Regions from separate parts of the Streptomyces sp. NPDC002018 genome, predicted to be linked through region 2. Evidence: riboswitches for the same ligand, from Rfam matches in the RefSeq annotation. Region 2 holds a riboswitch; each other region holds the start of a gene.
The links. Region 2 has a riboswitch for S-adenosylmethionine ahead of ACFYYH_RS19260 (putative leader peptide). Riboswitches for the same ligand answer to the same signal wherever they lie in the genome.

Region 1: linked by a shared signal. The riboswitch ahead of thrC (threonine synthase) and the one ahead of ACFYYH_RS19260 (putative leader peptide) in region 2 are both predicted to bind S-adenosylmethionine.
Region 3: linked by a shared signal. The riboswitch ahead of ACFYYH_RS16585 (aminotransferase class V-fold PLP-dependent enzyme) and the one ahead of ACFYYH_RS19260 (putative leader peptide) in region 2 are both predicted to bind S-adenosylmethionine.

The regions. Positions count from the first base shown of each region.
Region 1 covers NZ_JBIASO010000018.1:147,058-157,109, reverse strand. Annotated here, with positions in the region: gene ACFYYH_RS26520 (hypothetical protein) at 1-134, opposite strand, end outside; gene ACFYYH_RS26515 (RNA polymerase sigma factor) at 134-670, opposite strand; gene groL (chaperonin GroEL) at 963-2,585, opposite strand; gene ACFYYH_RS26505 (cold-shock protein) at 3,144-3,347, opposite strand; gene ACFYYH_RS26500 (ubiquitin-like small modifier protein 1) at 3,714-3,989, opposite strand; gene thrC (threonine synthase) at 4,031-5,317, opposite strand; SAM riboswitch class I at 5,335-5,462, opposite strand; gene ACFYYH_RS26490 (glucosyl-3-phosphoglycerate synthase) at 5,651-6,709, shown strand; gene ACFYYH_RS26485 (hypothetical protein) at 6,748-7,074, shown strand; gene ACFYYH_RS26480 (trehalose-6-phosphate synthase) at 7,223-8,692, shown strand; gene otsB (trehalose-phosphatase) at 8,814-9,677, opposite strand; gene ACFYYH_RS26470 (DUF3263 domain-containing protein) at 9,884-10,052, opposite strand, start outside.
Region 2 covers NZ_JBIASO010000010.1:262,376-272,427, forward strand. Annotated here, with positions in the region: gene ACFYYH_RS19255 (glutathione S-transferase C-terminal domain-containing protein) at 298-1,146, shown strand; SAM riboswitch class IV at 1,111-1,221, shown strand; gene ACFYYH_RS19260 (putative leader peptide) at 1,260-1,391, shown strand; gene ACFYYH_RS19265 (LLM class flavin-dependent oxidoreductase) at 1,533-2,741, shown strand; gene ACFYYH_RS19270 (NtaA/DmoA family FMN-dependent monooxygenase) at 2,763-4,148, shown strand; gene ACFYYH_RS19275 (LLM class flavin-dependent oxidoreductase) at 4,145-5,215, shown strand; gene ACFYYH_RS19280 (LLM class flavin-dependent oxidoreductase) at 5,230-6,360, shown strand; gene ACFYYH_RS19285 (DUF1684 domain-containing protein) at 6,467-7,315, shown strand; gene ACFYYH_RS19290 (NAD(P)/FAD-dependent oxidoreductase) at 7,461-8,789, opposite strand; gene ACFYYH_RS19295 (MFS transporter) at 9,106-10,052, opposite strand, start outside.
Region 3 covers NZ_JBIASO010000009.1:7,844-17,895, reverse strand. Annotated here, with positions in the region: gene ACFYYH_RS16595 (rhomboid family intramembrane serine protease) at 1-218, shown strand, start outside; gene ACFYYH_RS16590 (Lrp/AsnC family transcriptional regulator) at 215-496, shown strand; gene ACFYYH_RS16585 (aminotransferase class V-fold PLP-dependent enzyme) at 575-2,059, opposite strand; SAM riboswitch class IV at 2,269-2,386, opposite strand; gene trpD (anthranilate phosphoribosyltransferase) at 2,581-3,651, opposite strand; gene ACFYYH_RS16575 (cytochrome bc complex cytochrome b subunit) at 3,845-5,512, opposite strand; gene ACFYYH_RS16570 (Rieske 2Fe-2S domain-containing protein) at 5,509-6,564, opposite strand; gene ACFYYH_RS16565 (c-type cytochrome) at 6,561-7,370, opposite strand; gene ACFYYH_RS16560 (heme-copper oxidase subunit III) at 7,442-8,062, opposite strand; gene ACFYYH_RS16555 (hypothetical protein) at 8,259-8,660, shown strand; gene ACFYYH_RS16550 (Ig-like domain-containing protein) at 8,724-9,971, opposite strand.

The DNA of each region.
Region 1 (10,052 bases), on a different contig from region 2:
CCCGGTCCCCTCTCCGCCCCCGGTCCCCTCTCCGCCCCCGGTCCCGTCTCCGGCCCCGGTGCCGACCGCGATCCCGTCACCGTCTCCGGCCCCGGAACCGGATTGGCCTGCTGGATCAGGGACTTGACGCGCATCACGCCGACTCCTCGGGCTCGGGCTGTACATAAAGGTCTCGGAACGCCTTGCGGGCACGGTGCAGCCGGACCCAGACCGCCGGTCCGCCGCAGCCGAGGACCTCCCCCGTCTCGGCGGCGCTCAGCCCGTCCCAGTAACTGAGCATCAGCACCTCCCGGTGCCGCTCGGGCAGCCGGTCGAGGGTTTCGAGTACGGCGGTGTCCTGCCCGGACGCCGGCGCACGGTCCAGTTCGTCGGAGATGCGCCGGTGCAGTTCGGTCAGGCGCGCCGTCCTGCGGTAGTGATTGCCCAGCAGATTGCGCGCGGTGACGAACAGCCAGCCGCCGCCCGTCTCCTGGCCCGCCGCCATCCGCTCCCACGCGGTCCTGAAGACCTCCGCGGTCAGCTCCTCCGCCGCGCCCCGGTCGCCCAGCCGCCGATAGACATAGGCCGATACGCGCGGGTGCTCACGCGCGTACATGGTCGTGAACCGCTCGGAGCGATCACCGGCGGGCGCACGGCCCCCGTCGCTCCCCGTCGTCCGAAAGGTTTCCACACCTGTCCTATGTCCTGGACCCGGCACATCCTTACAGGGCCCGGCGGACGGGCAGGGGCCCCGGCGGAAACGGACACAGGGCGCGGCGGACGGACCCGGGGAAACGGACACGGGGAAACGGACACGGCGAACAGGTCCGCGCCCGGAAACGCCCGGGAGCGGCACCCCCCGCGGGGTACCGGGCCCGGAAACGCCCGAGGGCGGCACCCCCTGTGGGGTACCGCCCTCGGTCAGGACCGGGTCCGGGGCGCCGGGCTCGGTGAGCCGTCGGCCTCGGCAGAGCCGTGAAGGCTCAGAAGTCCATGTCACCGCCCGGCATGCCGCCCGGAGCGGCCGCGCCGGCCTTCTCCGGCTTGTCGGCGATGACGGCCTCGGTGGTCAGGAACAGCGCGGCGATGGAGGCCGCGTTCTGGAGCGCGGAACGCGTCACCTTCGCCGGGTCGATGATGCCCTCGGCGATCATGTCGACGTACTCGCCGGTCGCGGCGTTCAGACCGTGGCCGACCGTCAGGTTGCGGACCTTCTCGACGACGACGCCGCCCTCAAGACCACCGTTGACGGCGATCTGCTTGAGCGGGGCCTCCAGCGCGAGCTTGACGGCCTGCGCACCGGTCGCCTCGTCGCCCTCCAGCTCCAGCTTCTCGAAGACCGAGGACGCCTGGAGCAGAGCCACGCCGCCACCGGCGACGATGCCCTCCTCGACGGCGGCCTTGGCGTTGCGCACCGCGTCCTCGATGCGGTGCTTGCGCTCCTTCAGCTCGACCTCGGTCGCGGCACCGGCCTTGATGACGGCCACGCCGCCGGCCAGCTTCGCCAGGCGCTCCTGGAGCTTCTCGCGGTCGTAGTCCGAGTCGCTGTTCTCGATCTCGGCGCGGATCTGGTTGACCCGACCGGCGACCTGGTCGCTGTCACCGGCACCGTCGACGATGGTGGTCTCGTCCTTGGTGATGACGACCTTGCGGGCGCGGCCCAGCAGGTCCAGGCCGGCGTTCTCCAGCTTGAGGCCGACCTCCTCGGAGATGACCGTGCCGCCGGTGAGGATGGCGATGTCGTTGAGCATCGCCTTGCGGCGGTCACCGAAGCCCGGGGCCTTGACGGCGACGGACTTGAAGGTGCCACGGATCTTGTTGACGACCAGGGTCGACAGCGCCTCGCCCTCGACGTCCTCCGCGATGATCAGCAGGGGCTTGCCCGACTGCATGACCTTCTCCAGCAGCGGAAGGAGGTCCTTCACGTTGCTGATCTTGGAGTTGACGATCAGGAGGTACGGGTCGTCCAGGGACGCCTCCATACGCTCCATGTCGGTGGCGAAGTACGCCGAGATGTAGCCCTTGTCGAAGCGCATGCCCTCCGTCAGCTCAAGCTCCAGACCGAAGGTCTGGGACTCCTCGACGGTGATGACGCCTTCCTTGCCGACCTTGTCCATGGCCTCGGCGATGAGCTCGCCGATCTGGGTGTCGGCGGCGGAGATGGAGGCGGTCGAAGCGATCTGCTCCTTGGTCTCCACGTCCTTGGCCTGCTCCAGCAGGGCACCGGAGACGGCCTCGACGGCCTTCTCGATACCGCGCTTGAGGGCCATCGGGTTGGCACCGGCGGCCACGTTGCGCAGGCCCTCGCGGACGAGCGCCTGGGCGAGCACGGTCGCGGTGGTCGTTCCGTCACCGGCGACGTCGTCCGTCTTCTTGGCGACTTCCTTGACCAGCTCGGCGCCGATCTTCTCGTACGGGTCCTCGAGCTCGATCTCCTTGGCGATGGACACACCATCGTTGGTGATCGTGGGGGCGCCCCACTTCTTCTCGAGGACGACGTTGCGACCCTTGGGGCCAAGGGTGACCTTGACGGCGTCGGCGAGCTGGTTCATCCCGCGCTCGAGACCGCGCCGTGCCTCCTCGTCGAACGCGATGATCTTGGCCATGTGAAGTGGTCCTCCCGGACTGGGGTGGATTGCTCCGGACCGCGCTGGCGCCCGCGACGGACGGCCTGAGAGCCGTGCGGTTCCTTGCCCCACCGGCTCTTCGGGCCTCACCGACCCGGTCCTTAAGTTGTCACTCTCACTCGCAGAGTGCTAACGCCAATGATTAGCACTCGACCCCTGCGAGTGCAACCTTGCGCGGCCTTCTCACCCCCCGCGAACCCACGGGTGAACACCTTCGCGACCCCTCACGGGTCCCTGGGTGAACGTCTTCGCGACGGGAGGCGGGCGCGTGGATGAACGTCTCCACGACGCCGGAAGGGGCCCGGCGGCGGTGGCGGGGGCGCGGCCCGGCGGGCACGGCCTCACGGACGTACGGGCGCACCTCGGCGCGCGGCACCCACGCGGGCGCCACCTCACGGACGCGCGGCCCCGGCGCACGCCGAACGCACCGCGCGCCGAACGCACCGCGCGGACAACGCACGAGGGGTCCGTATCCCATCTCTGGGATACGGACCCCTCGGCGTGAGCTGAGTGCGTCGGTGGCCGATCGCGCCGGGATCAGACGGCGAGCTTGACCATGTCCGCCTGCGGACCCTTCTGGCCCTGCGAGATCTCGAACTCCACTCGCTGACCTTCTTCAAGGGTGCGGTAACCGTCCATCTGGATCGCGCTGTAGTGGACGAAAACATCCGCACCACCGTCGACCGCGATGAAGCCGTATCCCTTCTCCGCGTTGAACCACTTGACGGTGCCCTGAGCCATGCCTAACTCCCCTATTACTGGCCCTTCCAGGGGGCCACACTTCGCGCCGGAACGCGTCGACCGCGGCTGAATGTATCTGCCCAACTGCCCTCTGCAACAGGTCAATCGGACGAGAATTCTGGGCATGGCTGAACACGCATAGCGACGAATCCACTGCGTTCCCGGGCAAGTCGGGCCGGGCAAAGCGCACCTACCGCGCAAACAACACCACGACTTCGGCTCCATCTTGTCGCGTTCTCATACACGCGCGATCTGGGGAGCGGAGGGGCGTTCCCACACTCTATCGCGTTCAACCATAAAGAATGGCTCCCTCCGCTTCTCTTGCGGAGGGAGCCATACCAGTTACCGGATGCCGTCGTGCGAGGCTCAGCCTCCGGCGACCGCGGGAATGATCGAAACGCCGGCGCCGGCCGGGGTCGCGGTCTCCAGACCCTGCTCGAAACGGACGTCGTCGTCGTTCACATAGACATTCACGAACCGGCGCAACTTGCCCTGGTCGTCCAGGACACGCGCGGCGATACCGGGGTGGCTGGCCTCCAGCGACTGGATGACCTCGGAGAGGGTCGCCCCCTCGGCCGCGACCTCGGCCTTGCCGCCGGTGTACGTACGGAGAATGGTGGGGATGCGGACATTGACGCTCATAGTGGTGTTCTGCCTTCCGTCTTCCGTGACGTCCGTGGGGATCAGTGGGCCAGGCCCGCGTCGCGGAACGCGTCCAGGCTCGGGCGGATGGTGGCGGTCGGGCCCGTCGTCGGCGCCACCGCGTCCAGAGTCTTCAGTCCGTCACCCGTGTTGAGGACCACGGTCGTCAGCGCCGGGTCGAGCACACCGGCCTCGATCAGCTTCCTGGTCACACCGACGGTCACCCCGCCCGCGGTCTCCGCGAAGATGCCCTCGGTGCGCGCCAGCAGCTTGATCGCGTCGACGATCTGCTCGTCGTCCACGTCCTCGACCGCTCCCCCGGTGCGGCGGGCGATGTCCAGGACGTAGGGGCCGTCGGCCGGGTTGCCGATCGCCAGGGACTTGGCGATGGTGTCCGGCTTCACCGGCCGTACGACATCGTGCCCGGCCTTGAAGGCGGCGGAGACCGGCGAGCAGCCCTCGGCCTGGGCACCGAAGATCTTGTACGGGCGGTCCTCCACGAGCCCCAGCCTGATCAGCTCCTGAAGTCCCTTGTCGATCTTCGTGAGCTGCGATCCGGAGGCGATCGGGATGACGATCTGGTCGGGCAGCCGCCAGCCGAGCTGCTCACAGATCTCGTACGCGAGGGTCTTGGAGCCCTCGCCGTAGTACGGGCGGAGGTTGACGTTGACGAAGCCCCAGCCCTCGCCCAGCGGGTCGCCGATCAGCTCCGAGCAGAAACGGTTCACGTCGTCGTAGGTGCCCTCGATGCCGACGAGTTCACCGCCGTACACCGCCGCCATGACGACCTTGCCCTGCTCCAGGTCGTGCGGGATGAACACGCAGGAGCGGAAGCCGGCACGGGCCGCCGCGGCGCCGACCGCGCCCGCCAGATTGCCGGTGGAGGAGCAGGAGAGCGTGGTGAAGCCGAAGGCGCGGGCGGCCTCGACGGCAATCGCGACGACACGGTCCTTGAAGGAGTGCGTCGGATTGCCGGAGTCGTCCTTGATGTACAGGGAGCCGGTGACACCCAGTTCACGGGCGAGATTGTCGGCCTTGACCAGCTTGGTGAAACCGGGGTTGATGTTCGGCTTCGAGGCCACATCGGCGGGGACGGGCAGCAGCGGCGCGTACCGCCAGATGTTGTCCGGGCCGTCCGCGATGCGCTTCTTCAGCTCTTCGGGGGTGCCGCTCGGCAGGTCGTAGGCGACTTCGAGCGGCCCGAAACAGCTCGCACAGGCGAAAATGGGGCCGAGGTCGAAACGCTCTCCGCATTCGCGGCACGAGAGGGCGGCGGCGGGTCCGAGGTCGACGGTGTCGCTGGCGTGGTCGACAGTCTGCACAGCCATGATGGCGAGGCCCTTTCTCCTCATCTTCCTTACGACGCGTTTCGCCGCAAGACGGAATTGGCACCTTCCCCACCGTGACCTCGCGGTCGGCGGGAGGGTTGCCGGGACTTCAACGGGCCGTTCCCTCAGTCCCTCTGGATGAGCGCTATGGCGCCGGACCCTGGGTCCGGTGCGTTTTTTCACCTACCGACCCCGGCATGCGGTGGTCAGTCGTGTTGTTCAAGACTGTAACCGAAGGAGCGGACGGTTGAGATAGTGGTCCGCACCGCGAGATGGATCACGTTCGCCCGGTTCGCGGGCCGCGTCCGAGGATCACGTCAGGGAGTACCGACCGTGCTGGAAGAGGTGGAACGCTGGCTGACCAGGCGTTCCTGGTCAGCGGCCGACCGTACGCTCGACCGGCTCCTGGTGGCGAAGGCCGCGCGCGGCACCACCGTGAGCGTGGTGCTTCCGGCGCTCGACGAGGAGGCGACCGTCGGCGCGATCGTCTCCGTGATACGGCGCGAGCTGATGGAGCGGGCACCGCTCGTCGACGAGCTGGTGGTGATCGACTCCGGCTCCACCGACCGTACGGCGGAGGTCGCCGCGGCGGCGGGCGCGCGGGTGGTGCACCGGGACGCGATCCTGCCGCGGCTGCCCGCGCTGCCCGGCAAGGGCGAGGTGCTCTGGCGGTCACTGCTGGTGACGAGCGGCGATGTGGTGTGCTTCGTGGACGCCGATCTGCGGCACTTCTCGGCGGATTTCGTGTCGGGGACCGTGGGGCCGCTGCTCACGGACGCGGACGTGCACTTCGTGAAGGCGATGTACGACCGCCCGCTGCGGGAGGGCGGCCCCGACGGCGCCCGCGCGGACGCCACGAGCACGAACGGCGTGGGTACGGGCGGGGCGGATACGGGCGGGGCGGACGGCGCGGGCACCGGCGGCGCGGGCACCGGCGGGGTGAGCGGTCAGGGCGGACGGGTGACCGAACTGGTGGCGCGCCCGCTGCTCAATCTGCACTGGCCGCGGCTGGCCGGCTTCGTCCAGCCGCTGGGCGGGGAGTACGCGGCCCGGCGCTCGCTGCTGGAGCGGCTGCCGTTCCCCGTCGGGTACGGCGTGGAGCTGGGCCTGCTCGTGGACGCGCTGCACACGGTGGGCCTGGACGCGCTGGGACAGGTCGACGTGGGGGTGCGGCACCATCGCCACCAGGACGACCGGGCGCTGGGCCGGATGGCCGCGGCGATCTACCGTACGGCTCAACTGCGCCTGTCCCGGGGACACTTGGTCCGGCCGGAGCTGACACAGTTCGACCGGGGCGAGAACGGCTTCGTACCGCGCACCTACTCGGTGGACACGGAGGAACGGCCGCCGGTGCGGGAGATCGCGGAGTACACGTCCGGACGCGCGGCGTAACCACGGATCACCCTACGGATTGCCTACATTGCGCCCTTATGAGGGCAAAACATCTGATTATCTGCCGATTCGTCGGGGTGCTGGTCGGAACGCTGGTGCTGCTGGCGCCGGGGCAGGCATCGGCCATGACGTCCGCACCCCTCCAGGGACCCCCGCGCGCGCCGCTCCAGCCGGTGCTCCATCCCTCCATCCCCTTCCACGAGCTGTTCCACCAGCCCCCGCACGAGCCCCTGCCCGGGTCGCTTCCCGGGCAGCTCGCGGACACCGGAGGGGCCGCCGAACGGCTGTGGCTGCTGGGCGGCGTGGCGCTCGCGCTGACCGGCGCGGGAGCGGTGGCACTGGCCGCGACCCGTGGCCGCCGCTGAGGCGCGCGGGACGGCCGGCCGGTGGCCGGCCGGGGACCCGCCGGGCGCCCGGCCGCCGGGTGACCGCGCCGGTGACCGGCCCCTGACCGGGCGTAGGCCACACCGTCCGTACGTTTGAGCGTTTACATGACGGGCTAGGTTTCGGCACATGGTTACCGAGCCGCCCTCCCGGGCCCAGGTCCCCCCTGCCCCGGCCGTCTCCCGGGCCCAGGTCCTCGTCGCGTCCAACCGCGGCCCCGTCTCGTACACCGTGCGCGACGACGGCACGCTGACCTCCAAGCGCGGCGGCGGCGGTCTGGTGTCCGGCCTGTCGGCCATCGGCTCCGGCGCGGACGCCGTGTGGGTCTGCGCGGCGCTCGGGGACGGCGACCGCGAGGCGGTCCGGCGTACGGGCGGCCGGCTCGACCCGGCCGACACGGGCGGGCAGCGCGTGCGGATGCTGGGGATCGCGCCGGAGGTCTACTCGGACGCGTACAACGGCGTGGCCAACTCCACGCTCTGGTTCGTCCACCACCTGCTCTACCAGACCCCGCTGGAGCCGTCCTTCGGCCCGGAGTTCCGCCTCCAGTGGGCGTCGTACGAGGCTTACAACCGGGCCTTCGCGGAGGCGCTGGCGGACGAGGCCGCGGAGGGCGCGGCGGTCCTGGTGCAGGACTACCACCTGGCGCTGGTGCCCGGGATGCTCCGGGCGCTCCGCCCCGACCTGCGCATCGGGCACTTCTCGCACACGCCGTGGGCCCCGGTGGACTACTACCGCCTGCTGCCCGACGACATCGGCCGCCAGTTGCTGCGGGGCATCCTCGGCGCGGACCGCGCGGCTTTTCTGACCCGGCGCTGGGCGGACGCCTTCACGGCCTGCTGTACGGAGCTGCTGGGCGGGACGGGCAACACCAGGATCGGGGTGCACGGTCTGGGCTCGGACGCCGACTTCCTGCGGGAGCGCGCCCACCGCGCGGACGTGGACGAACGGATCGTCACCCTGCGCGAGCAGATCGGCCGTTCGACGAGCACGGGCGAGGTCCGGAAGACCATCGTCCGCGTGGACCGTACGGAACTGTCCAAGAACATCGTCCGCGGCCTGCTCTCCTACCGGCGGCTGCTGGCCGACCACCCGGAATGGCACGACCGGGTCGTCCATGTCGCCTTCGCCTACCCCTCCCGGCAGGACCTGGAGGTCTACCGCGACTACACCGCCGAGGTGCGCCGGGTGACCGACGCGATCAACGACGAGTTCGGCACGGAGGACTGGTCCCCGGTCGTGATGCACGTCCAGGACGACTTCGCCCGTTCCCTGGCCGCGTACCGGCTGGCCGACGTGGCCCTGGTCAATCCGATCCGCGACGGCATGAACCTGGTCGCGAAGGAGATCCCCGTCGTCTCGGAGCGCGGCTGCGCGCTGGTGCTCTCGCGGGAGGCGGGAGCGTACGAGGAGATGGGCGAGGACGCGCTGGGGGTGAACCCGTACGACATCAGCGCCACGGCGAAGGCCCTCCACGAGGCGCTGAGCATGCCGCTCGACGAGCGTACGGAACGCGCCAAGCGGCTGGCCGCGGCGGCGACGGCGCTGCCGCCGCAGCAGTGGTTCCTGGACCAGCTCACCGCGCTGCGCGCGCTCTGAGGCACCGGCCCCCGGGGCGCCGGCCCCCGGGGCACCGGCTTCCGGGGCATCGGCCGCCGAGGGACCGACCCGCCGACCGCCGGACCCGGGAGGTCGGGCGGCGGCGTCGGTCCGGAGGCCGTCAGTCCTGGGGCCGCGCGTCCAGGGCCTGGGCCAGTGCCGCCAGGAAGTCCACCACCGCGGCGGGGCCCGGGAGCCGGAGATCGGCCCGGTCCGCGAGTTCGGGAACCTCCGAGCCGCTGCACACCAGCAGGCCCGGGTGACCGTCGGAGCGGAGTTTCTCGACCGCCCCGAAGGCGGGCAGGTCGCCCAGGTCGTCGCCCGCGTAGAGGACGGCCCCGCCGCCCACCTCGCGCACGTACTCCAGCAGCGCCGCGCCCTTGTCCACGCCGGGCGGGCGCAGCTCCAGGACCATTCGGCCCGGTTCGACGATCAGTCCGTGGCGGGCGGCGAGTTCGCCCAGCGGCTCGCGCAGGGCCTCGAAGGCGGCCTGGGGGTCGGTGGAGCGGCGGGTGTGGACCGCGACCGCCTGGCCCTTCTCCTCTATCCAGGTGCCGTGCCAGGCGTCGAACCGGTCCAGGAATCCGGGGAGTTCGGCGCGGACGGCCGCGACGCCCTCGTGCGGGGCGGGAGCGCGGACCGTCCCGCTGACGGCGTCCCAGCGCTCGGCGCCGTAGTGTCCGAGCACCACGAGATGCTCCAGACCGGGCACCCCGGCGAAGCCGCCGTAGCGGACGGCGACGCCGGCGGGCCGGCCGGTGACCACCGCGACGGACGCGACATGCGGCGCGAGGGCGGCCAGGGCGGTGACGGCGCGCGGATGGGCGCGGGCCTGGTCGGGGTCGGGGACGATCTCGGCGAGGGTGCCGTCGAAGTCGAGGGCGACGACGGCTTCGCCCGGCCGGGCGAGAAGCGCGGCCAGGCCGTCGGCGCCGGCGGGAGTGGTCGGTTCCGGAAGGGGGACGGGGTACGGGTTGCTGCCCATACCCCGACCCTATCGGCGTACCCGCCCCGACGGTCCGGAACCGATCGTTCCGATGCCCCGCGCACCCGCCCGGACCGCCGCGACGAGGCCACACGCGGCAAGGCCGCTCGCGAGGGGTCCGCCACGAGGGATCCGCCACGACAGGTCCACCACGGGGGATCCGCCACGACAGGTCCACCACGAGGGGTCCGCCACGGCGGCGGCGGTCAGCGGCTCTCGCGGCGCGCGTTCCTGACCCGGCGCAGTCTGTTCACCGTCACCGCGTCGTGCTCCGCCGCGCGCGGATCGTCCAGCAGCGCGCCCAGCAACTGGTAGTAGCGGGTCGGTGAGATGCCGAGCTGCTCCCTGATCGCGCGCTCCTTGGCACCGGGGCCC
Region 2 (10,052 bases):
GAGGCCCCGATGACGGGACCGGCGGAGATGCCCAGGACATCGCGGAAGAGCAAGAGCGTCTGTCCGACCTTCCGGCCGGCGCCGCTGCCGCGTCCGCGCCTGCTGACCAGGCGCCGCCATATCGATCTGCTGCGGCTCCGCAACGGATGCTCTCCGGCCGTCTGAGCCGAACCAGCTCCACGATCGCTGTCCCGGGTCCGGGCGTTGTGCGCTGCCGCGCGCCGCCGGACCCTCCTCCCGTACGGCCACCGGCGCCGAAGAAGTCACCGGGGCTCCACCGCATCCCTGGAGAGAGCCATGTCCGAGACCTTTACGCAGACGTCCTTCCCGGCGGCACGTCGCGATTCCCGCCCCGGCACCGCCCCGCGCTTCCGCGACCGTATCGGCGCCGATCTGGGCGGCGGTTACTACCCGGCGGCCCACCGCTACCATCTGTATCTCTCGCTGGGCTGTCCGCGCTCGCTGCGTGTCTCCATCACCCTCGGTCTGCTCGGACTCGAGGACTCGGTCAGCACCACCGTCCTTCCGTCCCCGGCCGACGCCTGCGACCCGCCCGCGGCGCTGCGCACGGCCTACGAGACCACCCGGCACCACTACGACGGTCCGCTGACCGTGCCCGCGCTGTGCGACCTGTGGAGCGGACGGGTGGTGAGCAACCACACCCCCGACATCCTCGACGACCTCGCCCTCCACTTCACCGACCAGGACAACGCCGCTCTGCCCCGGCTGCGGCCCGCCGCCCTGGCCGCCGACATCGACGCGGTCCGTCAACTCCTGGGGGAGAACCTCGCCCAGGCCCAGGCCCCGGCGCTGGACCTTCTGGAACGACAACTGGCCTCCCGCCCTTATGTGCTGGGCGACACACTGACGGCCGCGGATGTGGATCTGTGGGTGGCCCTCGTCCATCTGGACGCCGACGCCCTGCGGCGAGTCGCCGCCGGCGAGCGCCTCTGGTCGTACGTCCAGCGGCTGGGTGCCCATCCGGCCTTCCATGAGATTCCCCGTGCGGAGACTCCGCGTACGGAGGGACAGCGGGAACACATCGGTGAGGATCCGTGTTCATCGGAGAGGGATTGTGTCGGCGACGGCGGCCGGGTTACGGTTCCGGCAGGTCAAGAGTGTCAGCGTCAAGCCCTGGCTTGCTGACCTACAACCCTCCCGCGCGGCGGGGTGCTCCAGGTGACGACCCGGCGGAGCCGGACGGTTCGGCAAGCGCGAGCCCGACACGGTGTGAGCCGACCGGGATGGAGGTGACGGCAGTGCGGGGAGCCCCTCAGCGGCCCATGGTCACCATCGCCACGTACTCGCGACGGCACATCGATCTCCAGCGCGTCGCCGCCGCCCTGTGTCCGGCGTACGAGTCCGTCGCCGCGCCCCAGCCGGCCGCCTAGGCCTTTCCGCGCCCGGCCCGCCTTCCTCCTTGCTCTCGTTACTTTTCGCCACTGTCGCCGACCCTTCATCTCGCGGATCTCCGCCCCGGCCGAGCACGGGCGCGGACGTCCCTCGGCATGCTCACAGGAAGCAGTAAGCCCATGCCCCGAGCATCACACGCACCCCTCCACCTGGCCGTCGCCCTCGACGGCGCCGGCTGGCACCCCGCGGCCTGGCGGGAGCCCGGCGCCCGGCCCGACGAACTGTTCACCGCGCGGTACTGGACCGGCCTGGTCACCGAGGCCGAGCGGGGGCTGCTGGACTTCGTCACCATCGATGACTCGCTGAGCCTCCAGACCTCCCGGCACGTCGAGCCGGACGAGCGCACCGACCAGGTACGGGGCCGGCTGGACGCGGTACTGATCGCCGCCCGGGTGGCGCCGCTGACCCGGAACATCGGGGTGATCCCGACCGCCGTGGTCACCCACACCGAGCCCTTCCACCTCTCGAAGGCGATCGCCACCCTCGACTATGTGAGCACCGGACGGGCCGGGATCCAGGTGAGGGTGTCCGGCCGCGCCGACGAGGCCGCGCACTTCGGCCGCCGTACGGTGCCGGGCCTGCGCGCCGAGGACCTGGCCTCGGCGGCGGGACAGCCATGGGTGAAGGAGCTGTTCGACGAGGCCGCCGACTATGTCGAGGTGCTGCGCCGGCTCTGGGACAGCTGGGAGGACGACGCGGAGATCCGCGATGTCGCCACCGGCCGCTTCATCGACCGCGACAAGCTGCACTACATCGACTTCGAGGGCGCGCACTTCCGGGTGAAGGGCCCCTCGATCACCCCGCGCCCGCCCCAGGGACAGCCGCTCGTCACCGCGCTGGCGCACGCGACGGTCCCGTACGAACTGGTCGCCCGTTCGGCCGACATCGGATTCGTCACCCCGGCCGGAGCCGAGGACGCCCGGACCATCCTGGCGGAGATCCGCGCGGCGCAGGCCTCCGCCGGCCGCGCCGACGAGACCGTGCATGTCTTCGGCGACCTGGTGGTCTTCCTCGACGACGACCCCGACGCCGCCGCGGAGCGCAAGGCCCGTCTGGACGAACGCGCCGGCACGGAGTACAGCAGCGACGCCCGCGTCTTCACCGGGTCGCCCGCGCAACTCGCCGATCTGCTGGAGGAATGGGGGGACACCGGGCTGACCGGCTTCCGGCTGCGGCCCGGCGCCCTTCCGTACGACCTGGAGCAGATCACCCGCCGTCTCGTGCCCGAACTCCAGCGCCGTGGCGCCTTCCGTACCGCGTACGAGGCGAGCACCCTGCGCGGACTGCTCGGACTGCCCCGCCCCGCCAACCGCTACGCCGCCGTCTGAGCCGGAAGGACCGTACGAGTCATGAGCAAGTCCGCCACGCCGCAGAAGCAGATCCACCTCGCCGCGCACTTCCCCGGCGTCAACAACACCACCGTGTGGAGCGACCCCCAGGCGGGCAGCCACGTCGAGTTCAGCTCGTTCGTACACTTCGCGCGGACCGCCGAGCGCGCCAAGTTCGACTTCCTCTTTCTCGCCGAGGGCCTTCGGCTGCGGGAACAGGGCGGCCGGATCTACGACTTGGACGTCGTCGGGCGGCCCGACACCTTCACCGTCCTGACCGCGCTCGCCGCCGTCACCGAGCGCCTCGGCCTGACCGGCACGATCAACTCGACCTTCAACGAGCCCTACGAGGTGGCCCGCCAGTTCGCCAGCCTCGACCATCTGTCGGACGGCCGCGCCGCCTGGAACGTCGTCACCTCGTGGGACGCCTTCACCGGTGAGAACTTCCGCCGCGGCGGCTTCCTGCCGCAGAACGAGCGCTACTCGCGGGCGAAGGAGTTCCTGAGCACCACCACCGAGCTGTTCGACTCCTGGCGGGGCGACGAGATCGCCGCCGACAAGGAGTCCGGCACCTTCCTGCGGGACGCGCGGGCCGGAGCCTTCGTGCACCAGGGCCGGCACTTCGACATCGCCGGGCAGTTCAACGTCCCTCGCAGCCCGCAGGGACGCCCGGTCATCTTCCAGGCCGGCGACTCCGAGGAAGGCCGCGAGTTCGCGGCGACGAGCGCGGACGCGATCTTCAGCCGCTACAGCACCCTCAAGGAGGGACAGGCGTTCTACACGGACGTCAAGAGCCGTCTCGCCCGCCACGGCCGCACCCACGACCAGCTTCTGATCCTGCCCGCCGCGACCTTCGTGCTCGGCGACACGGACGCCGAGGCGCAGGAGCTGGCCCGCGAGGTGCGCCGCCAGCAGGTCAGCGGGGCCACCGCGATCAAGCACCTGGAATTCGTCTGGAACCGCGATCTGTCCGCGTACGACCCGGAGGGCCCGCTCCCCGACATCGATCCGGACCTCGGTGAGCACACCATCGCCCGCGGTCGCGCCCAGGTGCGGATGTACCGCGACCCGCTGGCCACCGCCCGGGAGTGGCGGGAGCTGGCGGCCGCGAACAAGTGGTCGATCCGGGATCTGGTCATCGAGACCGGCACCCGTCAGTCCTTCATCGGCTCCCCGGCCACGGTCGCCGAGACCATCGACTCCTTCGTGCAGGCCGACGCCAGCGACGGGTTCATCCTCGTCCCGCACATCACCCCCGGCGGGCTGGACGTCTTCGCCGACACCGTGGTCCCGCTGCTCCAGGAGCGCGGCGTGTTCCGCACGGAGTACGAGGGCACCACCCTGCGGGACCACCTCGGCCTCGCCCACCCCGACGCCGACGCGCCGGCCGAGCGAGTGGCATCGTGAAGTTCCTGGCCATCACCCTGATCGTGCACGCCCCGGATCCTGTGACCGGCGTACAGAAGTCCACCCGGGACCGCTTCCGGGAGGTGGTCGACAACGCCCTGCTCGCCGAGGAACTGGGCTTCGACGGCTTCGGTGTCGGCGAGCGCCACGAGCGGCCGTTCATCTCGTCCTCGCCGACGGTGGTGCTGAGCCATCTCGCCGCCCTCACCCGGCGGATCCGGCTGTTCACCGCCGTGACGACGCTGAGTCTGCTCGACCCGGTGCGGGCGTACGAGGACTACGCGACCCTCGACCATCTCTCCGGGGGCCGGCTCGAACTGATCGTCGGCAAGGGCAACGGCGCGGCGCAGCGCGAGCTGTTCCACGTCACCCCCGAGGACCAGTGGGAGCGCAACGCAGAGTCGTACGAGGTGTTCCGCCGGATCTGGCGGCAGGACAAGGTGACGTACCCGACGCGCTTCCGCCCGGAGCTGAAGGAGGCCGAGGTCTGGCCCCGGCCGTTCCAGCGGCCGGTGCGGGTCTGGCACGGCAGCGCGACCAGCCGGGAGTCGGTGGACCTGGCCGCCCGTTACGGCGACCCGCTCTTCTCCGCCAATGTCACCAATCCGATCGAGCCGTACGCCGAGCTCATCCGCTACTACCGGGAGCGCTGGGAGCACTACGGTCACGATCCGGCCCTGGCCGTGGTGGGCGCGGGCACGGCCGGCTACTACGCCGCCCGCACCTCGCAGGAGGCGCTGGCGGCCTACCGGCCGGTCTTCGAGGGCGGTCTGGCCCTCCAGAAGAAGCTCGGTCTGGAACCGGTCTTCCGCACCCTGGAGGACTTCGTCGAGCGCAGTTCCGCCCTGATCGGCAGCCCGCAGCAGGTGATCGAGAAGGTGCACCGCTACCACGCGCGGTTCGGCCACAGCGTGCTGCATCTGGCGGCGGACGCCGGCGGCCTCAGCGACGCCCAGCACCGCGAGAGTCTGGAGCTGTTCCAGTCCGACATCGCGCCCACGCTGCGCCGTGAGATCCCCGACCCGCCGTTCGCCTGGGGCCCGGTCGCGCCCGCCGCGACCCACTGACAAGGAGAACCATCGTGGCCAACACCCCTCTGGCCGTTCTGGACCTCGTGCCGATCTCGTCCGGGTCCAGCGCGGGCCAGGCGCTGCGCAACAGCATCGACCTGGCCCAGCACGCCGAGCGCCTCGGCTACGCCCGCTACTGGTTCGCCGAGCACCACCTCAACCCCGGCGTCGCGGGCACCTCTCCGGCGGTCGTCCTGGCTCTGACCGCGGCGGCGACCTCGACCATCCGGCTCGGTTCCGGCGCGGTCCAGCTCGGACACCGTACCGCCCTGGCCACGGTCGAGGAGTTCGGGCTGCTCGACGCGGTGCATCCCGGCCGCTTCGACCTCGGCCTGGGCCGGTCCGGCGGCCGGCCCACGCCCGCCGGCCGGCGCCCGGCACTGGTCGGCGCCACGGCCGTCGTGGACGGACGCACCCCGGGCGGGCTGAAGATCCCGGCCCCCTTCTCCTTCGAGCATCTGCTGCGCTCCCCGCGCTTCGCCCTGCACAAGAAGCTGCTGACGCAGCCGGGCGCCGAATCCCAGCCCTACGACGAGCAGATAGCCGACATCCTCGCCCTGCTGGCCGGCACCTACGCGACCGACGACGGGGTCGAGGCGCATGTCGTACCCGGCGAAGGGGCCCGGGTGGAGGTCTGGATCCTGGGCAGCAGCGCCGGGATCAGCGCGGAGGTCGCCGGCGCCAACGGGCTGCGGTTCGCCGCGAACTACCACGTCAGCCCGGCCACCGTACTGGAGGCCGCCGAGGCCTACCGCGCGGCCTTCGTCCCCTCCGCCGAGCTGGCGCGACCGTATGTCACCGTCTCCGCCGACGTCGTGGTCGCCGAGGACGAGGCGACCGCCCGCGAGCTGGCCACCGGCTACGGCCTGTGGGTGCGCAGCATCCGCAGCGGCGAGGGCGCGATCGCCTTCCCCACTCCCGACGAGGCCCGCGCGCACGCCTGGACCGAGGAGGACCGCGCGCTGGTCGAGGACCGTGTCGACACCCAGTTCGTCGGTTCGCCGCGGCAGGTCGCCGACCAACTGGAGACGTTGCGCGAGGCCACCGGCGCCGATGAGCTGGCCGTCACCACCATCACCCACGACCACGCGGACCGGGTCCGCTCCTACGAACTGCTGGCCGGCGAATGGAGCCGACGATGACCGCCGCCGCCGCCGACGGTGACCGGCCGATCCGGACCCGGCAGAAGAACGACCCCGGGCCGGTTCCGCCGCCCGGGACGCGCACCGCCACCGACAAGGAGCCGACATGACGATCCAGCACACCGGCACAACAGGCACCGACGCGGGCGCCGACCGGACGGAGTTCGTCCGGCAGTGGGAGGAATGGCACACCCAGCGCGAACGGAACCTGGCGGATCCGCACGGTTTCCTCGCCGTGACCAGCCTGCGGTGGCTCGACGGTGAGCCGACCCGGTTCCCCGACGCGCCCGGAGCGTGGTCCACCGCCGACGACGGTGTGACGGTCGACCTGGACGAGGGCGAGGAACTGGCCGTCCAGGGCGCCGTGGTACGCGGCCGGTACCACTTCGGGGCCGTCGCGGAGCGGGCAAGCCTCCTGGCCACAGCGGGCGACGCCGTGATCGAGGTCGCCAAGCGCGGCGGCCACGACATCCTGCGCCCGCGCCACCCCGACAACAAGCTGCTGCTCGACCACATCCGCACCCCCGCCTACACCCCGGACCCCCGCTGGGCACTGACCGGCCGCTATCTCCCGTTCGACGCTCCCCGCGCCGTGACCGTGGGTGCGGCGGTCGAGGGGCTCCAGCACGTCTATGACGCCCCCGGGCAGGTCGAGTTCACGCTGGACGGCCGCACCCACCGGCTCACCGCCTTCAACGGCAAGCAGCCCGGCAGCCTCCTGGTCCTGTTCACCGACGCCACCTCCGGCGTCACCACCTACGCGGCCAACCGCGCCGTCTCCGTCCCCCCGCCGGACGACCGGGGCACGGTGGTCATCGACTTCAACCGCGCCACCAACCTGCCGTGCGCCTACACCGACCTGGCCACCTGCCCGCTGCCTCCGGCCGAGAACAAGCTGCCGGTCGCCGTCGAGGCCGGCGAGAAGATCCCGTACGAACGCACCGGCGGCAGGTAGGTAGGTAGGTAGGTACGTCCGGTCCTCCGTACATGGCTTGTGGGGGTGCGGGGGGAGGTGACGACGCCCACGATCGCGGACGGCCGGTCCGACCGGGCGTCCGAGCCCCCGCCCCCTGCTCCCTGCTCCCCCGCTCATCGGCCTCTCAGCCGCCGACGTCACGCAGCACTTCGCGTGCGGCCCGCGCGCCGGAGGCCAGCGCTCCCTGGACGGAGCCCGTGGCCCGGTGGTCGCCGCACACATAGCGCCCCGGTCCCACCGCCGCCGCACGGCTGAGCGGCTGCGGGGGCGGCATGGCGGGCAGGGCGTCCCGTACGGTGCGTACGGTCAGCGGCGCCCAGCCGCCGGTGGCGACGCCGTAGACCTCGGCGAGCGCCTCGCGCACCCGGCCCTCGCGGCCGGGCTCATCCTCTCCGAGGACCGAGGTCGCGACCAGGGAGCGGCCGGCCGGCGCGTACCCCGGGACGACTTCGCTGAGCACGCAGGTGTTGAGGAAGCGCCGCCGGGCGTCCATGAGCAGCGTCGGCTCGGGCAGCGGTGACGGCTCGCACACGTGGTAGTACGTGGAGACCACGCGGTACGGCGGCACCTCCAGGCCGGGCAGCAGCGCCGCGGCGGGTCCCGGACCGGTCGCCACCACGACGGCACGGGCGCCGATCTCCTTGCCCGTGGTGAGGAGCGCGCCCTCGTCGGTGAGCCGGCCGACGGCGGTGTCCAGCCGTACGGTGCCGTCGGGCAGCGCGTCCGCCAGCCGCGCCGGTACCGCGCCGATCCCGTCGGTGGGCAGACAGAGGGTGCCGCGCAGCATGCTGCGCCATACGAGATGGAAGACCCGGCTGGAGGTCTCCAACTCGTCCTCCAGGAAGACGCCGGAGAGGAACGGGCGGAAGAAGCGCTCGACGAACTCCTCGGAGAAGCCGGCCGTCGCGAGCGCGGTCCGTGTGGTGCTCTCCTCACCGCGTTTCAGGATTCGTACGGGAGCGAGCAGATCTCGTGCCGAGAGCACGCCCAGGGCGAGCAGGTCGCGGGCCCCGGCGAGGCGCCCCGGCAGCAGATCGGCGTACCGGCGCGGTCCACGCGCCGGTCCGCGCGCCGGATCGTGTGACGGGTCGTGTGCCCCAGTGCGTCCCGGGTCGTGTGCCGCACCGCGCGTCGGGTCGCTGAAACGGAACCGTCCGCGGTCCGTGTGGACCAGCACACCCGGTGTGAAGGGCCGCAGCCTCAGTTCGCGCAGGGACAGGCGCCGTCGCACCTGGGGGTAGGAGGTGTTGAAGACCTGGAAGCCACGGTCGACGACGAACGTGTCACCGGAACCGTCACCGACGCGGTCGGAGCGCATACGTCCTCCGACGCCGTCCGATGCCTCGACCACACACACGTCGAGACCGGATCGGAGCAGGTCGTGCGCGCAGGCGAGGCCTGCGAGCCCCGCCCCCACCACCAGCACATCCGGCGCTCCGCGCGTCACGGGCATGGCCACCGCCCTTCGCCTGGGGGCCGCGCCCGGCACTTGTGTGCGCCCGCCGGGCCGCCCCGTACGTTCTCGCTCTCCGGCCATCCCTTCCCCGTGGCCGCGTCGCTCGGACGCACCGGGAGCACCCTGTACTCCCTTCGCCACTCCCTTCACCGTGCTGCATCCTTCACCGTGCTGCATCGCGCCGGACAGGAATCGGCCCCGCCCCCGGGGCGGAGCCGGAACCCCGTACGCGGAACGGCCCGCACGAGCCGTACGACCCGCTTCCCCCGCAGGAGCCGCACCCCTCGCACGAGCCGCACGACCCGTATACGGATCAGGCCTTGGCCGCCGAGGTGGAGGCGGGAAGGGCATCCACTCCCGTGTCGGCTCCCGCCGGGACCGCGGCCGGACGCCGGCCCGGCAGGAACGCGGCCAGCACAAGCGCGCCCAGGGCGGCCGCGCATCCGATGATCAGCGCCGTACGGAAGCCGTCCCGCGAGGGCAGGGCGAAGTCACCGAAGCGCGTGGTCATATGGGCCAGGACGACACCGCACACGGCCGCGGACACCGAGGTGCCGATGGAACGCATGAGGCTGTTGAGTCCATTGGCGGAGGCAGTCTCCGAGACCGGCACCGCCGACATGATCAGAGCGGGAACGGCGCCGTAGGCGAAGCCGACCCCGGCGCCGATGACCGATCCGACGATCACCATCTGCCAGGCCTCACTCATGAGGACGATGCCCAGCGCGTAACCGACGGCGATCGTGGCCGCGCCGGTCATCAGCGACACCTTGGCGCCCCAGGCCGCGGTGATACGGGCCGACAGCGGCGACACCGCCATCATCACCAGACCGGACGGCCCCATGTAGAGGCCCGCCGCCACCATGCTCTGTCCGAGTCCGTATCCGGTGGCCGTGGGCATCTGGAGCAGTTGGGGCAGCACGAGGGACATCGCGTACATGGCGAAGCCCAGCATGATCGAGGAGAGATTGGTCAGCAGTACCTGCCGGTGCATCGTGACCCGCAGATCCACCAGGGCGTGCCCGGTCCGCAGCTCCCACCATCCCCACACGAGCAGCAGGGCCACTGCCGCGCAGATCAGTGTCAGGGTCGTACCACTGCCCCAGCCCCAGTCGGCGCCCTTGGAGATGGCCAGGAGCAGACAGACCAGCCCGGCGGACAGCCCTGCCGCGCCCACCAGGTCGAACCGGCCGCCGCTGCGTACCTCGGACTCCGGAACGAACGCCCTCACCAGCACGAACACCAGCACGGCGAGTCCGG
Region 3 (10,052 bases), on a different contig from region 2:
TCTTCCTGCCGCTGCGCTTCCCCGCCTGGATCGTGCTGATCTTCTGGTTCGCGCTCCAGTGGCTGGCGGCGCGCGGCGCGGGCTCGGGCCCCGGCGTCGCCTATCTCGCACACCTCGTGGGCTTCTGCACCGGCTTCCTCTACGCCTGGGTGCGCTACTGGCGTACCGATAGAGTGGAAGACCACACCGCGGCCACCGAGGGAGAACGTCAACCGTGATCACCGCGATCGTGCTCATCAAGACCAGCGTGGACCGGATCCCCGAGATCGCGGAGTCGATCGCCGCGCTCGACGGCGTCAGCGAGGTCTTCTCGGTGACCGGTACGTACGACCTGATCGCCATGGTGCGGGTGGCCAAGCACGACGATCTGGCGGATGTGATCCCCGGCCGGATCAGCAAGATCAAGGGCGTCGAGGCCACCGACACGCACGTCGCGTTCCGTACGTACTCCCAGCACGACCTCGAAGCGGCCTTCGCCATCGGACTCGACGCGTAGGTCCTGGCCGGCCAGGACCTGCGGCCGCCTCCCGGCCACGCCCGTCGCGCCTGTCGCCCGTCACGCCCGTCGCGCCCGTCAGACCGCGGTGCCGTCCCGGTCCGGGACACAACGGCCGTCCTCCGTACGGTAGTTCCAGCGCGCTCCCTCGCTCACCAGCTCCCGTACGGCACGCACGAACCGGTCCACGTGCTCGTCCGGGGTCCCCGCGCCGAAGCTGACCCGGATCGCGTTCAGCGAGCGCTCGCCCGGCTCCGCCTCCGGGGCACCGCACTCCCCCGGGTCCTGCGGGTCGGTGCCCAGCAGGTTCCGTACCAGCGGGTGGGCGCAGAAGAGGCCGTCCCGTACGCCGATGCCGTACTCCGCGGAGAGCGCGGCGGCGAAGTGCGAGCTGTTCCACCCCTCGACCACGAACGAGAGCACACCCACGCGCGGGGCGTCGTCACCGAACAGGGAGAGCACCCTGACCTGGGGCACCTCCGCGAGACCCGCGCGCACCCGGGCGACGAGCCGCTGCTCACGGGCGACCAGGGTGTCGAAGCCCGCCTCGGTGAGCGCCCGGCACGCGGCGGCGATCGCGTACACCCCGATGACATTGGGGGATCCGGCCTCGTGCCGGGCGGCGGTGGTGTGCCACGCGACCTCGACCCCGCCGTCGCTCCGGCGGGTCACCGCGCGGCTGGCGCCACCGCCCGCGAGATAGGGCTCGGCGTCCTGGAGCCAGTCGGCGCGGCCCGCGAGCACCCCGGAGCCGAAGGGCGCGTACAGCTTGTGCCCGGAGAAGGCGACCCAGTCGACGTCCAGCGCGGCGATGTCCACGGGGTGGTGCGGCGCGAGCTGCGCGGCGTCGAGCACGATCCGCGCGCCGTGCGCGTGCGCGACGGCGGCCAGCTCCCGCACCGGCCACAGCTCACCGGTGACATTGGAGGCACCGGTCACACACACCAGCGCCGGGCCCTGGGGGTCACGCCCCGCGAGCGCGCGCTCCAGGGTGGCGACGGCCTCGGCGGGGGTACGGGGCGCGTTCAGATAGCTGACCCGGGCGTCCCGCCAGGGCAGCAGGGAGGCATGGTGCTCGGTCTCGAAGACGAACACCTGACAGCCGGCCGGCAGCACCGCGGCGAGCAGATTGAGCGAGTCGGTCGTCGAGCGGGTGAAGACGACCTGGTCGTCGGGGCGGCAGCCGAGGAAGTCCGCGACCGTGCGGCGGCTGTTCTCGAAGAGGTCCGTGGAGAGCTGCGAGAGATACCCGGCGCCCCGGTGGACGCTGCCGTAGTACGGCGCGTAGGCGGCGACGTCGTCCCACACCCGCTGGAGGGCGGGAGCGCTGGCGGCGTAGTCGAGCGCGGCGTAGGTGACCTCGCCGCCGGTGACGAGCGGAACGGTGACATCGCGCCCGAGGACCGGCAGCGGCTCGACGGAGGCGTTCTGCCCGCCGGACGCGCTGGGCGTGACGGGGGCGCCGTGCTCGACGGGGGCGCCGTGCTCGACGGGGGCGGGCGCGACGGAGACGGCGGGCGCGGGCGCGGTGGCGGGGGCGGTGGCGTTCGGGTATGCGGACATGGCGATATCTCCCGGCGGGACAAGTCGGAACGGCTTCAAGAACCCGCACGGCGGCACGCGTCGGAGCCGCGACGGTGGCGGGGAATGCCTCGATGCACGGAGATCACCGTGCGGAGGCGTTGAAGAAGGGGCCTGACGCCTGACGGCCCTAGCGCATTCGCTTGCTCACGAGACTGCTCCCTTGAGGACCAGGACCCCAAGGTGCAAGGGGTCCGCGCTTGCCGCGGACCTCGCTGCCCACGGCCTGGTCTTCACCCGGGGCACCCCGCCACGGACGGAGGGTTGCCGGACAGCGAGCCGGGGCCTTAATCGCTGTCACTCATGACCTTGCCCGAGAGTATGGCACAGCGTGCCGCGCGCCCCAACAGGTGTCCGCGATACGGGACGTGTGGGCGGTGCCGGGTGCCGGGTGCCGGGTGCCGGGTGCCGGGGCCTCCGGCCGTACGCCGGTGGGCCCCGTTCGGGTGCCGGGGCACCTCGGCCGCCCGGGGTGCGTTGGCGTTCCGGGCGCTGTCGGCCCGTCAGAGAGCGCTACAGCTCGCCGTTACCCAGCGTTCCAGGGTGCGCTTCGCCGCGCCCGAGTCGATCGATTCCGCCGCCCGCACGATGCCCGCCGCGAGTTGGAGGTCCAGCGGGTCGTCCGTCGGGTCCAGGGCCACCAGCGCCGCCGCCGAGTTGAGCAGGACCGCGTCGCGTACGGGGCCGGTCTCGCCGGACAGGAGGCGGCGGGCGACCTCCGCGTTGTACGACGCGTCCGCGCCGCGCAGCGCCTCGACCGGGACCAGGTCCAGGCCCACGTCCCGGGGGTCGAAGGCCTCCTCGGTGACCTTGCCGTCCCGTACCACCCACACCCGTGAGGTCGCGGTGGTGGTCAGTTCGTCCAGGCCGTCGTCGCCGCGGAAGACCAGGGACGAGTTTCCGCGCTCGGCGAGCACCCCCGCGACGATCGGCGCCATCCGCGCGTCCGCCACACCCACCGCCTGGGCCCGTACCCGCGCCGGGTTGGTGAGCGGGCCGAGGATGTTGAAGGTGGTCTGCGCGCCGAGTTCCTTGCGGGCCTTGGCCGCGTACCGCAGCGCGGGGTGGAACCTCACCGCGAAGCAGAAGGTGATCCCGGCCTCCTCGGCGACCTCGGCGACCCGCTGGGGGGTCAGCTCCAGATTGACACCGAGCTTCTCCAGCACGTCCGAGGCGCCGCTCGCCGACGAGGCCGCGCGGTTGCCGTGCTTGACGACCTTGGCGCCGGTTCCCGCCACGACGATCGCCGACATGGTGGAGATATTGACGGTCTTGGCGAGATCGCCGCCCGTGCCCACGATGTCGACCGTACGGCCGGGCACCTCAATGGTGTTGGCGTGCGCGTACATGGCGCGCACCAGGCCCGAGACCTCCTCGACCGTCTCGCCCTTCGCCCGCAGCGCGACCGCGAACCCGGCGATCTGCGCGTCGGTGGCCTCGCCGCTCATGATGCGGTCCATGGCCCACGCCGTGTCCTGCGCGCCCAGGTTCTCGCCGCGCAGCAGCGGGTTCAGCACGCCGGGCCAGGTGCGGTCCGCCATGGTGTCGCCTCCGACGGGGGTCACAGCGCTCATGCTCGCTCCTGGTGGGTTCCGGGACGGGTACGCGGACCGTACGAGGCCCACGCCGCAAGCCTATCGGCGTACGCCCGGCCGGCAGGACGGTTGCCCGGAGTGCGGACGGTACGCCGAGGGCCCCGGCCGGTTCCCCTCGCGGGGGGACCGGGCCGGGGCCCTCGGTGGTGGCGACCTGGTGAGGCCGGGTGGATCAGTGCTTGCTGTGGCCGCTCGTGATCTCCTCGTGCCCGTGGCCGTGCGCGGCGGCGATCTCGTTGTACTCCTCGGCCGTCGGCTTGGGGATCTGGTTGCCCTCGCCGTAGTAGCCCTTGCTCAGCTTCACGCGCAGACGCTCGGCGGGGCCGACCTTGCGGCGTACGCCGTTCTCGTCGACCTCGGGGCCGATCTCGGCCGGCTTGTGCTGGTCGTGGGCGGTCAGCTTGTGCAGATCGGCCTGGTCCAGCGGGGTGTGCACCTCGATGAACTCACCGTGCGGCAGCCGCTTGATGACACCGGACTCGCGTCCGTGCAGCACCTTTTCGGCGTCGCGCCGCTGAAGGCCGAGACAGATCCGCTTGGTGACGACGAAGGCGATGACCGGTCCGACGAAGAAGAAGATCCGGACGAACCAGGTGATCGCGTTGATCGACAGATGGAAGTGGGTCGCCCAGAGGTCGTTGCCACCACCGACGAGCAGGACGAAGTACCACGTCAGCCAGGCCACACCGAACGCCGTACGGGTGGGGGCGTTGCGCGGGCGGTCCAGGATGTGGTGCTCGCGGTTGTCGCGGGTGACCCAGCCCTCGATGAACGGGTAGACCGCGATCGCGACCAGCACCAGCGGGAAGATCACCAGCGGGATGAAGACACCCAGGACCAGGGTGTGCCCCAGGAAGTTGATCTCCCAGCCGGGCATCACACGGATGAGCCCCTCGGAGAAGCCCATGTACCAGTCGGGCTGGGCTCCGGTGGACACCTGGTCGGCGCGGTAGGGGCCCAGCGCCCAGATCGGGTTGATCGTGGCGATGGCGGAGACGATCGTGATGAGTCCGAAGACCAGGAAGAAGAAGCCTCCGGCCTTGGCCATGTAGATCGGCAGCAGCGGCATGCCCACGACGTTCTTGTTCGTACGGCCGGGACCGGCGAACTGCGTGTGCTTGTGGTAGAAGACCAGGATCAGATGGGCCACGACCAGTCCCAGCATGATGCCGGGCAGCAGCAGGATGTGGACCGAGTAGAACCGGGCCACGAAGTCGCCGCCGGGGAACTCCCCGCCGAACAGGAACATCGAGAGGTACGTGCCGACGACCGGCACGGACAGGATCGCGCCCTCCATGAAGCGGACACCGGTGCCGGAGAGCAGGTCGTCCGGGAGCGAGTAACCGGTGAAACCGGTGAACATGCCCAGGACCAGCAGCAGGAAGCCGAACAGCCAGTTGATCTCACGCGGCTTGCGGAACGCGCCCGTGAAGAAGACACGCATCATGTGGACGAGCATGCCCGCGATGAAGATCAGCGCGGCCCAGTGGTGGATCTGGCGGATCAGCAGACCGCCGCGGACATCGAAGCTGATGTCCACCGTCGAGGCGTACGCCTCGGACATCGTCACACCCTGGAGCGGGACGTAACTGCCGTGGTAGACCACCTCGTTCATCGACGGGTGGAAGAACAGCGTCAGATACACACCGGTGAGGATGATGATGATGAAGCTGTAGAGGCAGATCTCACCGAGCATGAAGGACCAGTGGTCCGGGAAGATCTTCCGCATGTTGGCCTTGGCCAGGGAGTAGATCCCCAGCCGGCCGTCCGCCCAGTCGGCGACCCGCTCACCCGCGGGTGTCCTGCGGTTCTTGTCGTCCGTAGCAGTGCTGGTACTCATCCGCGCTCCCAGAAGGCAGGACCGACGGGCTCGTCGAAGTCGCCGAGCGCCTCGAGGTTGCCCTCGGCGTTCACACCGATCCGCAGCTGCGGAAGGGCGTGACCGGCCGGGCCGAAGATGACGCGGGCGCCGTCGGAGAGGTCGAAGGTGGACTGGTGGCACGGGCACAGCACGTGGTGCGTCTGCTGCTCGTACAGGCTGATCGGACAGCCGACATGGGTGCAGATCTTCGAGAACGCCACGATCCCCTCGTGGGACCAGTCGAGTTCACGCTTGTCCTTGATCTCGTCCGGCTGGATCCGGACGATCATCAGGGCCGCCTTGGCGATCTGCTTCTGGAAGTCCTCGCTGTGCTCCTCCAGGCCTTCCGGCATGGCGAAGGTGAGCGAGCCCACCACGACGTCCTCGGGACGCAGCGGCTGGTGGGTGTTCATGTTGATGAGCTGCTTGCCCTTGGCCCACAGCGTGGAGCGGAGCTTCTTCTCGGGCAGCGGACCGAGATCGCGCAGCAGGACGACACCGGCGAGCGGCACCAGCGCCATCGCGCCGAACATCGTGTTGCGGATCAGCTTGCGCCGGCCGAAGCCGGACTCCGCCGCGCCGGCCGCGAAGTCCGACAGGACCTTCGCCTTGACCTCGGGCGGTGCCTCGATCGGGTGGCGGTCGTCCGCGACCTCCACGTCCGACATCAGCGTCCGGGCCCAGTGGACCGCGCCGGCGCCGATGCAGAACAGGGCGATGCCCAGGGTCACACCCAGCGAGAAGTGCAGGATGCTGACATGGCCCAGCGGGAAGATGTAGACGATCTTGCCGACCGGGAAGGCCACGAACGAGGCGATGAACGCCACGGTCGCCACCATCGACAGCAGGAACAGGAACGCGACCGTGCGCTCGGACCGCTTGGCCGCGCGCTCGTCGATGTCCTGTATGCGCGGCCGGTGGGCCGGCAGTCCCGGGTCGGCGAACGGGTCGTCCGCGCGCTCGACCGCGCCGTGCGCGTCGCCCTGCTCGCTCGGCAGGTTCTTCTCTGGAAATTCTTCTTGGCTACTCATGACTTCTTGGCCTTAGCGGTGTGGGCCGCGACCCAGATGGCGGCTGCGATCAGAACGCCCAGACCGAAGATCCAGCCGAAGAGACCTTCACTGACGGGGCCGAGGCCGCCCAGCTTGAGACCACCGGGGCTCGCGGACTTCTCGCCGTTCACCGTCTGGATGTACGCGATGATGTCCTTCTTCTGCTGCTCCGGCATCGTCGAGTCCGGGAACGAAGGCATGTTCTGCGGGCCGGTCTGCATGGCCTCGTAGATGTGCTTCGCGCTCACACCCTCGAGGTTCGGCGCGCTCTTGCCGTTCGTCAGGGCGCCGCCCTCGCCGGTGAAGTTGTGGCACTGGGCGCAGTTGGTGCGGAACAGGTCGCCACCCTTGGCGATGTCCGCGCCGGCGGGGTCGTACTGGTTCCCGGTCGGGGTGATCGGACCGGCGCCGAGGGACGCGACGTACGCGGCGAGCTGGTCGATCTCGGCCTGCGAGTAGATGACCCGCTTCTTGGGCACCTGCGCGCCGGGCTGCTGCGCGGGCATACGGCCGGTGCCGACCTGGAAGTCCACGGCGGCGGAGCCGACGCCGACCAGGGGCGGGCCGTCGCTGCTGCCCTGACCGCCGGTTCCGTGGCAGCTTGCGCAGCCGACGGAGTAGAGCTTCTTGCCCTCCTCGATGGCGAGGGACTGGGCGGTGTCGTCAGCCTGTGCCTTGCTCGCGGGCGCGAACGCGGCGTACAGCCCCCCGGTGGCCGCCAGCGCGAGGAGTAGGACGACGACCGCCGCCAGCGGATGGCGTCGTCGTGCGGAGAGCTTTTTCACGGATTACCCCGGTGTCAGGATCTTCTGCGTCGGTGTTTCTGGATTGTGTGCGCTTCGGGCGCGGTACCCGGCTACTTGATCAAGTAGATCGTGGCGAAGAGGCCGATCCAGACGACATCGACGAAGTGCCAGTAATAGGACACGACGATGGCTGCGGTCGCCTGCTCGTGGGTGAACCTCTTGGCCGCGTAGGTCCTGCCCAGAACCAGCAGGAACGCGATCAGACCTCCCGTCACGTGCAGACCGTGGAAGCCCGTCGTCAGGTAGAACACCGAGCCGTACGGGTCGGAGGACAGCGAGAGGCCGTCCTTCTTCAGAAGCTCGGTGTACTCGAAGACCTGACCGCCGATGAAGATCGCGCCCATCACGAACGTGATCACGAACCAGGAGCGGAGCTTCTTCACGTCGCCCCGCTCGGCGGCGAAGACACCGAGCTGGCAGGTGAGGGAGGAGAGCACCAGGATCGTGGTGTTCGTCGCCGAGAACGGGATGTTCAGGTGCGACGCCATCTCCTTCCAGTGCGCCGCGCCCATCACCGATCGCAGGGTGAAGTACATCGCGAAGAGGGCCGCGAAGAACATCAGCTCGGAACTCAGCCAAATAATGGTTCCGACGCTGGTGAGGTTCGGCCGGTTGACCGACGGGTGCGCGTGCCCGGTTTCTACTGTCGTTGCTGTCGCCACGACCGACATTATGTCGGTCGCTTATCCCGCCCTGACTCCGGGGGGTGCCGTTCGGTGTGTCCGTGGGATGTGCCCAGCTCGAACGGGGCGGTGAAGGGGCGTCCGTACCCGTGCTGACATGGTCTCCGACGGAGTAGCATCCGCGCATCGGTTCAGGGCAACGGAGCCCTGGAGCCCTCGCAGACACTGATGTCACGGAGGAACAATGCAGCCGACCGCCACGGTGCTGGTCTACAGCGACGACGCGAACACCCGCGAGCAGGTCCGGCTGGCGGCGGGACGCCGGCCGGCCTCCGATGTGCCGCCCGTCGAGTTCCTGGAGTGCGCCACCCTGCCCGCCGTGCTCGCACACCTCGACCGGGGCGGGATCGACGTCTGTGTGCTGGACGGCGAGACGGTTCCCGCGGGCGGGATGGGCGTCTGCCGGCAGATCAAGGACGAGATCTTCGACTGCCCGCCCGTGCTGCTGCTCATGGGGCGCCCTCAGGACGCCTGGCTGGCCACCTGGAGCCGTGCGGACGCCGCGGTGACCCTGCCGGTCGAACCGGTCGGTTTCGCGGACGCCCTGGCCTCCCTGCTCCGCCGGCGGCTCGCCATCAGCGCCTGACACGCGGGCGGGCCCGGTCCCGCCGCCCGGGAGGCGGCAGGACCGGGGTGGTCCCGGCGGCGGTCAGACCAGGGGCCGGAGACGGGCCGGGTCGGCGGGGCTGGCGCCGTCCCGGGTCCCGGCCAGGAGGACGCTGCCCTCGCGCCAGTCCTCCCAGTCCACGTTCCAGTCACCGAAGCCGTTGCCGAACTCCTCCATGTAGTCGCCGGCGCTGTTGATCACCTGTACGAGATCGCCCTCCTGCACGTTCTCGAAGAACCAGGCGGCGTTGGCGGTGGACATGCCCACACAGCCGTGGCTGACGTTCGCGGATCCCTGCGACCCCACGGACCAGGGCGCGGCGTGCACGTACTCACCGCTCCAGGTGACCCGGGTCGCCCAGTACACGGGGAGGTCGTAGCCCTCACCGCCGCCGATGCCGACGCTCGTACCGCGCATCCGTACGAAGTACTCCTTGCCCAGGATGACCTTGATGCCGTTACGGGTGGAGAAACCGGGCTTGCCGGTGGTCACCGGGATGCTGGTGACCTCTTCCCCGTTGCGGAACAGCGTCATGTAGTGCGCGCTGGCGTCGACGATGGCCTCGACCCGGTCGCCGGTGGTCAGCTTGAGCGGTTTGACGGCGCCGCCGTACAGCTTGTCGCTGATCTTCACGCCCTGGAGGGTGCTGTACGCGTTGATCTTGCCGTTCGCGGGCCAGTACTCCTTGGGCCGGTAGTGGAGTTCCTCGTCGTCCACCCAGTGCCAGGAGCCCTCTTCCGCCGCGGGGGTGGCACGGACCTTCAGCGACCGTTCGATGACATCCCGGGCCTTCTTGTCCGTGATCGGCTGGCTGAGCGTGGCCGTGATGGGCTGGCCCACTCCGTACTCGCCCTCCTCCGGTCCGAACTCGACCGTCAGGGTCCGCTTGGCGGGCATGGTGTCGAAGGTGAGTGTCCGCGAGCCGGGCTTGCCCTTCTTGTCCTCGGTCGCGACCTTGACGGTGTAGCGGGAGCCGGCCGCCAGGGGTGCCGTGGAGTGCCAGCGCAGCCCGTCGGCGGTGAGTTCACCCGCCAGGTAGTGGCCCGCCTTGTCGACGGCGTTGACGTCCGTGATCCGCTCGCCCTTGGCGGTCACTTCGAGGGGCTTGTTGGGATCGACCTTGGTGGCGCCCGCGGGCGTACTGAAGACGATCTTCCCCGGGGCGGCTTCGCGCGGCTTCCCGGAGAGCGGGTGCGGCCCGTCCTCACTGCACGCGGTCGCGCTCGCCCCAAGGGACACGACCAGCAGAGTGCAGGTGAGGACGGCGCGCAGACGTGGCGTGTGGTTCATGAACACACGGTAGGAACGTCCTCCCGCTCCGCGCGCGACGAGAGGTACGAATGGGGGCCCGCCGTACTCCATTGGAGTGCG